Sphaerotilus montanus: one gene and its partner. The main gene of each other region encodes a partner of the protein of the gene in region 2 in a complex. Links are inferred from orthologs where the notes say so. Each region holds a gene or a part of one and is shown on either strand. Other genes may lie near its edges.

Region 1 (6,874 bases), 4.3 Mb from region 2 along the record:
GATCGGCTCGCGCTTCGGCGGCATTCCGCAGGCACTGCCGGCGTTCGAACTACCCGATTTCACCTGGGCCACCGCCAAGCAGCTGCTGATGCCCACGCTGACCATCGCGCTGCTCGGGGCGATCGAGTCGCTGCTGTGCGCCCGGGTGGCCGACAACATGATCGACGCGCCCCGCCACGACCCGAACCAGGAGCTGATGGCGCAGGGCGTGGCCAACTTCGTCGTGCCGCTGTTCGGCGGCATCCCGGCCACCGGCACCATCGCGCGCACCGTCACCAATGTGCGCGCGGGGGCGGTCTCACCCGTGGCCGGCATGGTGCACGCGCTCGCGCTGCTGGCGATCATGCTGGTCGCGGCGCCGCTGGCGATGAACGTGCCGCTGGCGGTGCTGGCCGGCATCCTGCTGTTCGTGGCGTGGAACATGGGCGAGTGGCACGAGTTCGCGCGGCTGCGGCACTTCAAGCTGCCCTACCGCTCGGTGCTGCTCGGCACGTTTTTCCTCACCGTCATCTTCGACCTGACGATCGCGGTGGAGGTCGGGTTGCTGCTGGCCTGCGGCTTCTTCATCTGGCGCATGAGCCAGCTCTTCCAGGTCGAGCGGGTGTCGGCGGACACCGCGCCACCGCCCTCGCCACAGCCCTCGTCTTCGCCTTCGATGGCCTCGGCCAGCGGTGATTTCCAGGACACGCTGCCCCTGGCAGAACCGGGCGTCGAGGTGTTCAGCTTCTACGGCACGCTGTTCTTCGGCGCGGTCGGCAAGGTCGAATCCCTGCCCGATCGCCTGCACGCCGGCACCCGCGTCGTGGTGCTGGAGATGCACCGGCTGATCTCGGTCGACACCTCGGGCGTCGATGCGCTGGTGCAGCTGCACCGGCAGTTGCAGCGCCGTGGCGTGCGGCTGATCGTGGCGGCGCTCAACGAACAGCCCCGCTCGCTGCTGACCCGCTCCGGCTTCGACACGCTGCTGGGCGAACACGGCGTCGCGCCGACGCTCGCGGCCGCCCTCGAAGCCGCGCACCTGTACGTGGATCCGCTCAGCGGGCGTCCGCCGGCAGGCTCCACTCCAGCAGGCTGAGCCAGAGCGCCTGCGTCTCGGTGCGGCGCCAGATCGCGGCGTCGAACACCATCCCGGCCAGTGCGGCCACGGTGTCCGCCGCGCCTGCAGCCTGTGCTTCCGCCCGCAACGTCTGCGCCAGCACCCCCAGCGCCTGGGCCAGCGCCACCCGCTGGGCCGGCGAGGCCAGGTCGTCCGCCACATCGCCCACCAGCGCCAGCACCGGCGCCAGCGCCACGGCCACCTGCCGCGACCACGGCTGCGCCGCATCGACCGGGCGCACCGCCGGCACGTCGCCCTGCGTCACGCCACGCGCCAGCCGGTCGCCGCGCTCGGCCTTGCTGCGGGCATCGAGCCAGAGCCCGAAGGCTTCGGTCCACAGGTAGGCCATCGACAGCAGGCCCGTGGGCGCGCCACGGACCAGCTCGAACTCGATCTCCCACACCGGCAGCGTCTGCCCGCCACCGGCGATCTGCCCGACGTCCAGCGCCAGCTCGACCACCGCGCCATCGGCCTCGACCTCGGCGTGGGTGCGGATGATGTCGGTGGAGAACTGCAGCACCAGATCGGCCGGCGTGCGGCCCGCGCTGTCCAGCAAGGCGAGCAGGGCCGCGCCGGCGGGCGTGCCGGCGTGGCGTTCCAGCGACAGTGCGGGGGCCGCGTCGCCGGAGTCGGTGCCGAGCGGCGCGTTGTGTTCCAGCCGGGTCATCAGGCCGTCGCCGCGGCCCTTGAGGGTCTGCACCCAGCCCTCGCCCTCCTGCCGCAGCCGCAGCGCGAAGGCGGAGCGCGCCAGCAGGCGGTCGCCGGTGTCGAAGTAGCGGGCGCGCAGGCGGGTGGTCGCGCTCGCGGCGTCGCGCAGGGACTCGGACAGCGACGCACGGGATGCGGGGGGAATCTGGAATTTCAGTTCAATCTCTTGCATGGCAGCGCCTGTAAAATCAGGGGTTCACTCTATAGCGTCCGCCCGCTCACACACCATGCCGCTCTTCTGGAAGCACTACAAGTCCGAGACCACCCAGTTCATCGAGAGCCTGAAGCAGCAGGACCCGAAGCTGGAGCAGCGCCAGCGCGAAGGCCGTGCCCTGCTGTGGGACCGCGAGCAGAACCGCAGCGCCCAGGGCGAGTTCAACACCGCCACCGTGCCGCAGCAACCCTACGTCTACCAGACCAAGGCCTGACGTGACCCCGGATCCCGGCACCGCCGCGTCGGACACCGACCCGGCGGAGCTGGCGCTGGCCCGCCTGTACGGCGAGCCGCTGTTCGCGCTGCCGCAGGATCTCTACATCCCGCCCGAGGCGCTGGCCGTCTACCTCGACGCCTTCGAGGGCCCGCTGGACCTGCTGCTCTACCTGATCCGGCGCCAGAACTTCAACATCCTCGACATCCCGATGGCCGAGGTGACGCGCCAGTACCTGGCCTACGTCGACCAGCTGCGCGAACACCACCTCGAACTCGCCGCCGAGTACCTGCTGATGGCGGCGATGCTCATCGAGATCAAGTCGCGCATGCTGCTGCCGCCGCGCCAGGTGGCGGCCGATCAGGAAGCCGCCGATCCGCGGGCCGAGCTGGTGCGGCGCCTGCTGGAGTACGAGCGCATCAAGCTCGGCGCGCTGAAGATCGACCAGCTGCCGCTCGTCGGGCGCGACCTGCTCGCCGCGGCAGTGCACATCGAGCAGGCCCTGGAGCCGCGCCTGCCCGACGTCAGCCCGATCGACCTGCGCAATGCCTGGGCCGACGTGCTCCAGCGCGCCAAGCTGACCCAGCGCCACCACATCGGCCGCGAGGCGCTGTCCGTGCGCGAGCACATGACGCTGGTGCTGCGCGCGCTGCAGGGCCGGCGCTTCGTCGAGTTCCACGAGCTGTTCGACGCCACGCGCGGCGTGCCGGTGCTGGTCGTGACCTTCATCGCCATGCTGGAACTGGCCCGCGAGCGCCTGCTGGAGATCACCCAGGCCGAGGCCTTCGCGCCCATCTACGTGCGGCTGACCTACACCCCGTCCTGAGCGGACCTCGCCCTGCGCCCCCTACACTCCGCTGAAAACCCTTCAGGAGTGTGCAGATGTCCACGATCCAAGCCGGCATTGCGGCCCGCGTCCCCGCCCACGGCCGCTACCTCAGCCTGGCCTTGCGCCCGGACGCCGATGCCGCCGTGCGCACCACCCTGCAGGCCCTGGCCGCCGAAGTCGACGGGCTGCACACCGTCGTCGGGCTGGGCGCCACGCTGGTCGCACGGCTGGACGCCGCCGTGCCCGGCCTGCGCAGCTTCAGCGCGCCGCCGGCCAGCCGGGTCGATCTGCCGGCCACGCCCGCCGAGCTGTGGCTGTGGCTGCGCAGCGAGGACGATCCCGGCGCACTGCTGCAGCGGAGCCGCGCACTGGCCCGCCTGCTGGCGCCCGCCTTCGATGTCACCCACGAACTCGCCGCCTTCCGCCACCAGGACGGCCGCGACCTGACCGGCTACGAGGACGGCACCGAGAACCCCACCGGCCGCGACATGGTCGACACCATCGGCGTGCAGGGCCAGGGGCCGGGGCTGGACGGCGGCAGCTTCGTCGCCGTGCAGCAATGGGAGCATGCGCTGGAGCGCTTCGACCGGTTCGACCGCCCCACGCAGGACCGCATGATCGGCCGCCGCCGCGACGACAACGTCGAACTCGACGACGCACCCCCCAGCGCCCACGTGCAGCGCACCGCGCAGGAGAGCTTCTCCCCGGAAGCCTTTGTCGTGCGGCGCTCGATGCCGTGGATCGAGGGCGCGCGCTGCGGCCTGCACTTCACGGCCTTCGCCACCGGCTTCGACGCCTTCGAGGCCCAGCTCGCCCGCATGGCAGGGGTCGAGGACGGCGTAGTCGACGATCTCTTCCGTTTCAGCCAACCGGTCAGCGGGGCCTACTACTGGTGCCCGCCGGTGCAGGCGGGCCGGCTGGATCTGCGCCGGCTGTTCCAGAACCAAGGGCACCCCCCGGCCTGATCTGCACAAGTGCGGCGTGAATTGCCGTATCCAGCCTTCAATCCAGCCCGGGCAAAGGCATAAGATGTCCGGAGCGAATCTGTCACTTCCGGAGTCTCCCTCCGGTGACCCGCTGACACCACGCTCCCATGACATTGCTTCCACGCCCGGCCGCCGCACTGCTGGCCCTGCTGCTGTCCGCAGCCGGGGGCGCCTCGTCGGCCACATCGGACGAGTTCCTGTACACGGTCCAGCCGGGTGACTCGGTCTGGTCACTCGCGGCGCGCTACCTGCACCAGCAGCACACGTGGCAGGACCTGCGGACGAACAACCAGCTGCGCAGCGACCGGCTGCAACCCGGCCAGGTGCTGCGCATTCCGCTGCCCTGGCTGCGCCTGACAACGCAGGAAGCGCGACTGGCCGCCCTCCGCGGCGACGTCATGCTCAACAGCGGCACCGGCTGGACTGCCGCCCGTGCCGACACCCCCCTGCCCCCGGGCACCTGGCTGCGCACCCCGGTCGACGGCACCGCGACACTGCAGATGCAGGACGGCACGCGGGTGCTGGTCCGCCCGTCCAGCGAGTTGCGCCTGATCCCGCTCGACCGGGCGCAGCAAGAAGCGTGGATCCGGGCACAGTCGGCCAGCAGCCCGGGACCAGCCCCCCGCGCAGGCACCGCGCCCGTGCGCATCGAACTGCTGCGGGGCGGGCTGGAGAGTGCCGTGCAGCCGCAGCCAGACCACAGCCGCTTCGAGATCCGCACGCCTTCGGCCGTGACGACCGTGCGGGGCACCGAATTCCGGGTGTCTGCCGATGCGGACAGCACACGGGCCGAGGTCGTGCATGGCCGGGTCGATTTTGGCAACACGCTCGGCGAGGTGCCCCTGGAGACCGCCACCGGCTCCCGCGCCGACCAGGGTCTGCAGCCGGTGGCCGCCGTGCCGCTGCTGCCGGCACCGGAACTGGAGACCGCCCCGGATCCGCTGTCCACCGAGCAGGTCCGCGCACTGCGCTGGCCGCCGGTGGCCGGTGCCGTGGCCTACCGCGTGCAGTGGTTCGGCGACGATGCCTCGGCCAGCCTGCTCCACGAATCGGTGCAGCCAACCGCCGGACCGGGGGTCCCCGCGCTCGCCGATGGCACCTACCAGCTCCGCGTGCGGGCGATTGATGCCATCGGCCTCGAAGGCTTGCCTGGCGCCCGCACGCTCACGCTCTTCACGCCACCACCGCCGCCGCCGCCACCGCCTCCTGCGCCCCGGACCCCGCAGTTCAGCACCCACTGGCTGGACAACCGCATCGAACTGCGCTGGGCCCCGGTCGATCCGCAAGCGTGTGTGCAGGTGCAGATCGCCGAGGATGGGGCCTTCGAGCGGGTCGTGCTGGATGAGCTGACACCCCGAGAGGGGCTGAACCTGCCTGCGCCGCTTCGGCCCGGGCCTTACCACGTACGCGTTCGAGTGCTGCTGGCCGATGGTGGTCGCAGCGGGTGGTCCGAGCCGCGCGCCTTCGACCTTCGCTCGTCCCAGGAGCCCCCGCCGTGACCCACCCCCCCCCTTTCGCCCGGCAAACCCTGTCGCTCCGGCTGGTGTCTGCCCCCTGGTGGTTCGCGGCCATGCTGACCGCCTTGCTCCTGCTGGGCGCCCGCCCGCTGGTCGACCGGTTCGACCTGGCCGTGCACGATCTGCTGTCCCGCGACGTGATCGAGCCGCTGTCCAGGCCGACGCCACCGGCGGACAGCCTCGTGGTCGCCATCGACGATGCCAGCCTGCAGGCACTCGGCCGCTGGCCCTGGCCGCGCCAGCGCCACGCCGAGCTGATCGACGTGCTGCGCAGCGCCGGCACGCAGGCGGTCGGCTACAACGTGCTGTTCACCGAACCGTCCACGGATCCGGCCGAGGATGCACGGCTGGCCGAAGCGATCGCCGCGCACGGCCAGATCGTGCTGCCCGTCGTGCCGGGCGACCGGCTGGACGGCACGCCGGCGCGCGTGCTGCAGCCCATGCCGGCACTCGCCAAGGTGGCCGCCGCACTCGGTCACGCCGAATCGCCGATCGATCTGGACGGTCAGGTGCGCCGCATCGCGCTGGTCGCCGGCAGCGGCCCGACCGCCTGGGAAGCGCTGCCACTGGCCGTGCAGCGGGTGAGCGCGCCACGCGCCAGCCTGCTCTCCGACACCGATGCCCGTCGCCACGGCACCGATCCGTGGTGGCGCGAGCGGGTGCAGCTCCTGCCCTTCGGCAACCACCCGGTCTCGCAGATCTCCGCCTCCGAACTGCTGCGCGATCCCAGTCTGGTGACCTTGCTGACCGGGCGCGTGGTCTGGGTCGGCGTCACCGCGCAGGGCATCGACCCGATGGTGACCGTTCCCGGTGCACGCGGCAGCATGGCGCTGAGCACCGTGCAGTGGCAGGCGCAGGTGCACCAGGCCATGGACCGCAACCGCATGGTCACCCTGGCCAGCGAACCGGTCGTGCTGGCTGCCAACGTGCTGCCGCTGGTGTTCGCGGCCCTGTTCGGGCGGCGGCTGATGCGGTCGCTGGGCGTGCGGCTCCAGGCCATGCTGTGGCTGCTGCCGCTGCCACTGCTGGTCCAGGGGATCGCGCTGGTCTGGGGCCAGGTCTGGCTGCCGCTGGGAGCGATGGTGCTGGGCTGGACGATCGCGCTGCTGCTCGGCCGGACACTCGAACTGCGCAACACCCGCATCGCCCTGCGCCGCGAGCGCGGTCTGGCCGAGGTCACGCTGCAGGCCATCACCGACGCGGTGATCACGCTCGACCACAGCCGCCGGGTCCGTTACCTCAATGCCAGCGCGGAACGTCTGGCGCTCCCGCACACACCGGACGCTGCACGGAACCAGACCATCGAGTCG
Region 2 (8,038 bases):
TTGATCGCCAGCCCGTCGAACTTCAGCTCGCAGGCGTAGCGCAGCGGCGGCGCATCCTCGCCCAGCGCCAGTTCGCGCCGCACACGGGCATCGAAGGTACTGGCGCCGGTGGCCTCGGTGTCGGTCTCGGTGCGGATCGAGCGCATCGGCACGGCGTGGCGGACCGCGGCGAATCCGTCGAGCACCTGCCCGAGCACCCGCTGCGTCGGGGAATCCGCGGTGCGCAAATCCGGGTGCGCGGCCTCGATCGCCTGGAGCTGCTGGAACAGGCGGTCGTACTCGGCGTCGGGGACTTCCGGCGCGTCGAGCACGTAGTAGCGGTGGGCGTGGTGGTGCAGTTGCCGGCGCAGTTCGGCGGCCAGCTCGGCCGGCGAGGCCACCGCCTGCAGGGTCTGCGAATCGGGGCCGGAGGAGAGGTCCGGCGGCGACGAGAAGAGATCGGTTTGCGACATGCGCGCCAGTGTAGGCGCGCGTCCGCGGCAGGTGAATCCGGCGGTCGCCTAGCTGAACAGGCGCCGCGCCGCGGGCGAGCCTGCCGCCAGCTCGTATTCCGCCAGCTTGGCGTACAGGCCGTCCAGATCCTCGCGGATCAGCGCAAACGCCCCGGCATTGAGCGCGCGGCCCTCGTCGTCGTTGACGTCGGCATCCAGCGCGATGGCCAGCGCCTGACCGGAAGCGCACCAGGCATTGAAGGGCTGCTCGGCCTGCGGCGTCTGCGGCACGTCGAACACCAGCGACATCTCGGACACCCAGGACTGGTCCGGATCCTCGGCCAGCGCGGCCTGGGCATCGAACACCAGCGCCAGCACCGGCGGCGCATCCTCTTCGCGGCCCGGCAGGATGAGCTTGCCCGGCACCGGCCCGCTGACGAAGCCGTGGCGGGCCGCGTGCTGCTGGATCCAGCTCACCGGCCACTGGCCCTGGCGCGCGGTGAGCCGCATGGCAAGCTGCGCGTCGTGGTGCACGGCCACCCGGTCGAGCGAACGTGCCCGGGCCACGACATCCAGCATGTCCGGAAACTCGGCCTCGGCCGACAGCGGCTCGGCAAAGCGCTGGATGATCTGGACAAACTCCGAATATTCGATCTCGTTGACGGCGCCGAGCCGGTTGGCGAGTTGCAGACCCGCGCGCAGTTCGCTGCAGGTCTGGCCGGCGACGGGGGTTTCCCACTCGCCCGTCTGGCTGTTGCAGCCTTCGATCAGGAACGGCTTGCCACCCGCCCGACGCGACGGTGGCCAATGGGCCAGCACCGTCTCTCCAGACAAGGGCTGCTCGGGAACCAGCCGGGCGACCGCGTCAATCAGCGGATCGATGCGGGACACAGCCGCGGGCCGGCGTACCGGCACATTCAGCGCCGCGGGCACACCCACCAGCCGCTGCTCGATGGCCTCGACGGAGGCGGCCACCGGCGCGTCCTCCAGCGGGATCGGCTCGGTCGGCGCATGGTCCGGATCGAAACTCGGTTCCTGGTGGAGCGGCTGTGGCGCGACAGCAGCCAGGGCCGCATCCGGCGCCCCCGGCGAGGCGGCATCGGCCGCGGAAGGCTTGGGCAGGCGCGTCTTGCCCCCGGCGCGGCGGGTCTGCCAGGCGCCATGCCCGACGACAGCGGCGAGCACCAGCCCTCCGACGATGGCCAACCATACTTGCAATGAATTCATCGGTCCCCGGGTTCCTGGTCATGGCCTGAACAGTGTGTCGCCACCCTCACGGTAGCTCAGCCAGTGAGACTGCTGCCTCCATGTCCACCGCGACGATGCGCGACACACCCTGTTCCTGCATTGTCACGCCGATCAATTGTTCGGCCATCTCCATTGCAATTTTGTTGTGCGAAATGAAAAGAAACTGCGTACCGGACGACATTTGACGGACCAGACGGGCATATCGCTCGGTATTGGCGTCATCCAGTGGTGCATCCACCTCGTCCAGCAGGCAGAACGGCGCCGGATTGAGCAGGAAGATCGCGAACACCAGCGCGATCGCGGTAAGTGCCTTTTCACCGCCGGACAGCAGGTGGATGGTCGAATTCTTCTTGCCGGGCGGCTGCGCCATGACCTGCACGCCGGCGTCCAGGATCTCGTCGCCGGTCATCACCAGCCGGGCCTGACCGCCACCGAACAGGCTCGGGAACATGCGCCCGAAGCCGTCGTTGACCTGGTCGAAGGTGGCCTTCAGCAGATCGCGGGTCTCCAGGTCGATCTTGTGGATCGCGGCCTCCAGCGTCTGCATGGCCTCGGTGAGGTCGGCGACCTGCATGTCGAGGAACTGCCGCCGCTCGCGGGCGGCGCCCAGCTCATCCAGCGCCGCCAGGTTCACGGCGCCCAGCGCGTTGATCTCGCGCTGGATGCGGTCGATCTCGCCCTGCAGCCCGTGCAGGCGCACACCGTCCTGCGCGATGCCGGCGGCCAGCGCGTCCAGGTCGACCGCCGCCGCCTGCAGCTGCTCCAGGAACTGCGCGCCGCCGAGCTGCGCGGCCTGCGCTTCGAGCTGGAGCTTCGTGATCTCGTCGCGCAGCGGCTGCAGACTGCGCTCGTGCGCGGCGCGCTGCTCGTCGGCGCGGCGCATCTGCTGCGTCAGGTCGTCCCAGGTCTGGCGGGCGGACGACAGCGCCTGCTCGCGCTCGACGCGCAGCGCCAGCGCCTCCTGCAGCCCGCCTTCGGCCGCGGCGTCGTCCAGCCCGGCGAGTTCGGCGGCGAGCTGCTCCAGCGCGCGTTCGTTGACGGTGAGCTGCTGCGCGGCGGTTTCCAGCCCACGCTGCAGCTCGCCGCGCCGCGCCAGCAACGACCGGGCCGCGAACTGCGACTCCTGCGCCGTGCGCTCCAGGCCGCGCAACTGCTCGCGGGCATCGGCCAGCCGCCGCTCGGCCGCGATCACCGCGTCTTCCAGCTCGGCGTGGCGCTCCTGCTCGGTGGCGAGCTGCAGGTCGAGTTCCTCGAAACGCGCTTCGCCTGTCAGGCGGCGTTCTTCGAGTTCTTCCAGCTGCGCATCGACCTCGGCGAGTTCGGTGTCCAGCTGGTCGCGGCGGCGCGTGACCTGCTCGGCCTGCTGGGTCAGGCGCAGCACCTCGACCTGCAGCTGGTGCGCCCGCGTCTGGCTGTCGGCGGCGTCGCGGCGGGCGCCGGCCAGCCGCTGCGCCGCGTCGGTGTAAGCGGCTTCGGCGCGGACCAGCGCGCTGCGGGCCTCATCGGCCATCAGCGCCTGGGCGCGGACCTGGGTTTCGAGGTTCTCGATCTCCTGCGCGCGCGCCAGCAGGCCGGCCTGCTCTGAATCCGGCGCGTGGAAGCTCACCGCGTAAGCGCTCACCGCGTGCCCGGCCGGCGTCAGGATCAGCTCGCCATGGGTCAGCCGGCTGCGCAGCGCCAGCGCTTCCTCGACGTTGGCCGCCGTGTAGACGCCTTCGAGCCAGTCGTTGAGCAATGCCACCAGCCCCGGATCGCCCACGCGCAGCAGGTCGGTCAGCCGCGGCAGCGTGCGATGCGTATTGGCGATCGCGCTGGTCGGCGGCGAATAGAAGGCGAGCTTGGCCGGCGGCGGATCCAGATCGAAGCCGCGCACCGTCTCGATCCGCCCGACTTCGAGCGCCTGCAACCGCTCGCGCAAAGCCGATTCGAGCGCGGTTTCCCACCCGGGTTCGATGTGGATGCGCCGCCACAGCCCTTGCAGACCCTCCAACCCGTGCCGCGCCAGCCAGGGCCGCAGCTTGCCTTCGGTCTGCACCTTTTCCTGCAGCGCCCGCAGCGCGTCGAGCCGCGCCGTCAGCGCCGACTGGCGGGCAGATTCGCTATTGGCCGCGCTCTGCTGGCCGCGGCGCTGCTCGTCGAGCGTCGGCACCAGTTCGGACAGCTCGTGCAGGCGCGCATCGGCGAGTTCCTGCACCTCCTGCGCTCGGGCGAGTTGCGCACGCAGGTCGTCGAGGCGGTGGTCGTCGGGTGCGCCGAGCTGGCGGCGCTCGGCGGACAGGCGCTCGCGGCGGCCCTGCAACTCGCGGCCGCGCTCGTCCAGATGGCGCGACTGCGCGGCGAGCAGCTGGATCTGTTGCTGCACCTCGCTCGCGCGGGTGCGCTGCGTGGCGGCGCGCTGGCTGGCCTGGCGCAGCGTGTCCTCGACGGCGGGCAAGGCCATCGAACGCTCTTCGACCTGCGCGGCCAGGATCTCGCCCTGCTCTTCCGCTTCGGCGAGCTGCTCGGCCAGCGTTTCCAGCTCGGCCTCGGCGTGTTCGCGGCGCAGCGTCCATTGCTGCGTCTGTGCGGCGATCTCGGCCTGTCGCTGCAACCCACGCTGGCGCGCATCGACGACGTGGCGGATGCGCTCCTCCAGCCGGCTGACCTGCATCGACGCCTCCGCCAGCGCGCCTTGCGCGGCGTGCAGCGCGTCGCTGGCGTCGTAGTGCGACTGGCGCAGCGCGTCCTGCTCGGCTTCCGTCTGGCGCAGCTCGGCGATGCGCAGCTCCAGCGCGTTCGTCGCCGCCAGCTCGGCCAGCCGGACCCGCTCGCGCTCGCTGGTGGCGTCGCGGTGTTTCAGGAACCAGAGCTGGTGCAGTTTCAGCGTGCCGGTGTCCTGCAGCGTGCGGTAGCGCAGCGCGACCTCGGCCTGGGCTTCGAGCTTGTCGAGGTTGGTCGTCAGCTCGCGCAGGATGTCGTCCACGCGGGTCAGGTTCTCGCGGGTGTCCTTCAGGCGGTTCTCGGTCTCGCGGCGGCGTTCCTTGTACTTGGACACGCCGGCCGCTTCCTCCAGGAACAGCCGCAGCTCTTCGGGGCGCGACTCGATGATCTTGCTGATCGTGCCCTGGCCGATGATGGCGTAGGCGCGCGGGCCCAGACCGGTGCCGAGGAACACGTCCTGCACATCGCGGCGGCGCACCGGCTGGTTGTTGATGTAGTAGGTGCTGGTGCCGTCGCGGGTCAGCACGCGCTTGACGGCGATCTCGGCGTACTGGTTCCACGAGCCGCCCGCCCGGCCGGCATCGTTGCTGAAGGCGAGTTCGACGCTGGAGCGGCTGGCGGGCTTGCGGTTGCCGGAGCCGTTGAAGATCACGTCCTGCATCGACTCGCCGCGCAGCTCGCTCGCCTTCGATTCGCCCAGCACCCAGCGCACGGCGTCCATGATGTTGGACTTGCCGCAGCCATTGGGACCGACGACGCCGACGAGCTGGCCGGGCAGCTGGAAATGTGTCGGATCGGCGAAGGATTTGAAGCCCGAGAGCTTGATCGAATTCAGGCGCATCTCGGAGAAGTATTATCTAACTCTTTGATTTACAAGCATTAAATGCTTGAACATTGGAGGCAATGATACCACTGGTCCGACTGCACCGAACCGGGCGACGGGACCTTGGATTCCTGGGCACCGCGGGAAAGTCCGGCCCCGTGTCAACCCTCGATCCTTGTTGAAGTTTGATACAAGGCAAGAAACAGACTGACTCCGACTGGTACCCTCCACGGTACTGAACAACAATCCAGCGCCATGACTGCCCTGCCAGCCGCCGCACTGTCGAACGGGTTCTTCGATCTACCTTCGGAGATGGTCGCTGGCGCCTCGCGCGAAGCGGTCGTGCTGGTGGACGCGCGGCAGTGCATCGTCGCCATCAATGCAGCGGCCGCGCGGATGTTCGGGCATGCCCAGCCGGACCTGCTGGGCCGGCCGCTGTCATGTCTGATTCCCGATGGCCTGCGCGACGTCCACGACCAGCATGTGCAGCACTTCACCGCGGCGCAGCAGGCCGAGCGCGCGCCCCTGCATGGGGAAGCCCTGCAAGGCCTGCGTGCCGACGGGCAGGTGTTTCCTGTCGAGGTGGTGGTGTCCCGGCTGGAACTGGTGCTCGACGGGCAACGCCACACCTGCTTCATGGCGATGATGTGCGACCTCAGTACCCAGCACGGCCTGCGCAGCGAGGTGGCGATGCTGAGCGAGCGGGTGCGCACCGTGCTCGACCTGACGCCGGTGGCGATCTGGATCGTCGATGACGAGCAGCTGGTGTATGCCAACCGCGCCGCCGTCCATCTGTTCGGCGTGTCGGACCGGGCACAGCTCATCGGCCGGTCGATCTACACCCTGCTGCATGCCAGCGGGCATGTACCGCTGCGGTCCCATCTGCAGTCAGCCAGACCGGTGAAGAGCGCCACGCCCGCGGTCGTCAGCGGCACCCTGCTGCGCCCCGACGGACAGACCCGCGAGGTCGACATCGCCACATCGGCCCTGCCGGACCACGGGCAGACCGTCCTGCAGATGGTCATCATCGACGTGACGGAAAGCCAGCGCCAGGCCCGGGAGCAGTCGCTGCACCGGGTCGAATTGCGCCGGCTGGCGGCCAGCGTGGTCGAGGCCCGCGAGGAAGAACGCCGCCGCATCGCCCGCGAACTGCACGACGAACTGGGCCAGCGCCTGACCGCCATGAAGATGGAGCTGTTCGGCCTGCGTGCCGAAACGCCCGGTCCCGGCGGGAACGGACGCATCACCAGCATGCTGGAGATGGTGGACAGCACCGTGGCGGCACTGCGCCGGATTGCGGCCGACCTGCGTCCGCTGATGCTCGACGACCTGGGGCTGAACGCCGCGATCGAATGGCTGGCCCGCGACGCCGCCCGGCGCATGGACATGGAGGTGACGGTGCAGCTCGGCACCGAGGACCCGCCGCTGGGACCGGGTGCCGACATCGCGCTGTACCGCATGGTGCAGGAGGCGCTGACCAACGTGGCCCGCCACGCCAATGCCACCGATGTCCGGATCGAGTTGCGCCAGAGCGCGGACGAACTGATCCTGACGGTGCGGGACAACGGCCATGGATTCCCCGACCGGTCGATGCGCCAGGACGGTCGCTACGGCCTGCTGGGCATGCGCGAGCGGGCGATCATGCTGGGCGGCCAGCTCGATCTGGACAACCCGCCGGGCGGTGGTGCCCGCATCACCGTGCACCTGCCGCTGAAACAGACCAGGAAGAAGGAAACCCCATGAATGCGACGCTGCATGAACCGGGGCTGCGTGTCCTGCTCGTGGACGACCACACCATCGTGCGGGAAGGCCTGAAGCGCATCCTCGAATCCACCCGCGAAGGCTGGAACATCACCGAGGAAAGCTCCGGATTCCGGGCCATGGACAACCTGCGGCACCAGGATTGCGGCCTGGTCATCGTCGATCTGTCGATGCCGGGCATGAGCGGACTGGAGCTGATCCGCCGCATCCGGGCCGAATCGACACGGCTGCCGATCCTGGTGCTGAGCATGCACGCCGAGGAGGAATATGCCCTGCGCGCCTTCAAGGCCGGCGCCAATGGCTATGTCACCAAGGACAGCGCGGCCGAAGAACTGGTGGTGGCCGCGCGCAAGGTGGCCAATGGTGGCACCTATGTGACCACCAGCCTGGCCGAGCGGGTGGTGCAGCAGCTCAACGGCAGCGTGGACGTGCCACGCCATGCCCGACTGTCGGAGCGCGAGATGGAGGTCCTGCGCCGCATCGTGGCCGGCGAGCGGGCCGGAGACATCGCCGAAGCGCTGCACCTGTCGATCAAGACCGTCAGCACGCACAAGACCCGCATCATGGACAAGCTGCAGGCCCCCAGCACCGCGGCGCTGGTGCGCTACGCCATCCAGCATGGGCTGCTGCTGCCGCCAGCCGATGCCGAAGAGCACGGCGACTGGAACCATGGGACCCAGCCCGGCGAGCTGACATGACCGCCGGGCCACCGGCACCGGTGGCGGCGACACCGCTCGGCCTGAACACGGTCCTGGAATTGCTGCGCGCGCACGGCCAGCCGGACTTCCGACTCTACAAGCAGCGCACGCTGCTGCGCCGCCTCGAACGGCGCATGCACATCCACCGCGTGCCCACGCTGCAGGACTATGCCCGCCTGCTGCGCCACAGCAGCCAGGAGGTGGCCTTGCTGTCGAAGGAGTTGCTGATCGGGGTGACCCTCTTCTTCCGCGACACCCCCGTCTGGCAGGCCCTGTGCGACACCGTGCTGCCCCGGTTGCTGGCCGACCATGCCGACGGAGACGTGCTGCGGGCCTGGGTCGCCGGCTGCTCCACCGGCGAGGAGGCCTACAGCCTG

The links. Proteins that work in one complex are often made in the same cells at the same time.
Region 1: the proteins of smc (region 2) and BDD16_RS01870 are in contact, whole or in part, in a crystal structure (PDB 3ZGX), measured with the Bacillus subtilis proteins. The link is inferred for Sphaerotilus montanus from one-to-one orthologs.

The regions. Positions count from the first base shown.
Region 1 is NZ_JACCFH010000001.1:429,866-436,739, forward strand. The notes cover bases 1,243-4,145. They hold BDD16_RS01870 (segregation and condensation protein A), read left to right. Parts: upstream 1,243-2,233; coding sequence 2,234-3,058; downstream 3,059-4,145. Other genes in these bases: BDD16_RS01860 (CYTH domain-containing protein), read right to left, coding at 1,243-1,976; BDD16_RS01865 (DUF3460 family protein), read left to right, coding at 2,032-2,232; BDD16_RS01875 (Dyp-type peroxidase), read left to right, coding at 3,115-4,026. In the rest of the region: BDD16_RS01855 (SulP family inorganic anion transporter), read left to right, coding at 1-1,075; more of BDD16_RS01860, read right to left, coding at 1,035-1,242; BDD16_RS01880 (FecR family protein), read left to right, coding at 4,155-5,546; BDD16_RS01885 (EAL domain-containing protein), read left to right, coding at 5,543-6,874. UniProt on the Bacillus subtilis protein: Participates in chromosomal partition during cell division. May act via the formation of a condensin-like complex containing Smc and ScpB that pull DNA away from mid-cell into both cell halves.
Region 2 is NZ_JACCFH010000001.1:4,745,055-4,753,092, forward strand. Bases 1,505-5,571 are described here. They hold smc (chromosome segregation protein SMC), read right to left. Parts: upstream 5,221-5,571; coding sequence 1,705-5,220; downstream 1,505-1,704. Other genes in these bases: BDD16_RS21700 (cell division protein FtsZ), read right to left, coding at 1,505-1,658; BDD16_RS21710 (PAS domain-containing sensor histidine kinase), read left to right, coding at 5,458-5,571. In the rest of the region: NAD-dependent DNA ligase LigA, read right to left, coding at 1-452; more of BDD16_RS21700, read right to left, coding at 501-1,504; more of BDD16_RS21710, read left to right, coding at 5,572-6,945; BDD16_RS21715 (response regulator), read left to right, coding at 6,942-7,661; BDD16_RS21720 (CheR family methyltransferase), read left to right, coding at 7,658-8,038. UniProt on the Bacillus subtilis protein: Required for chromosome condensation and partitioning.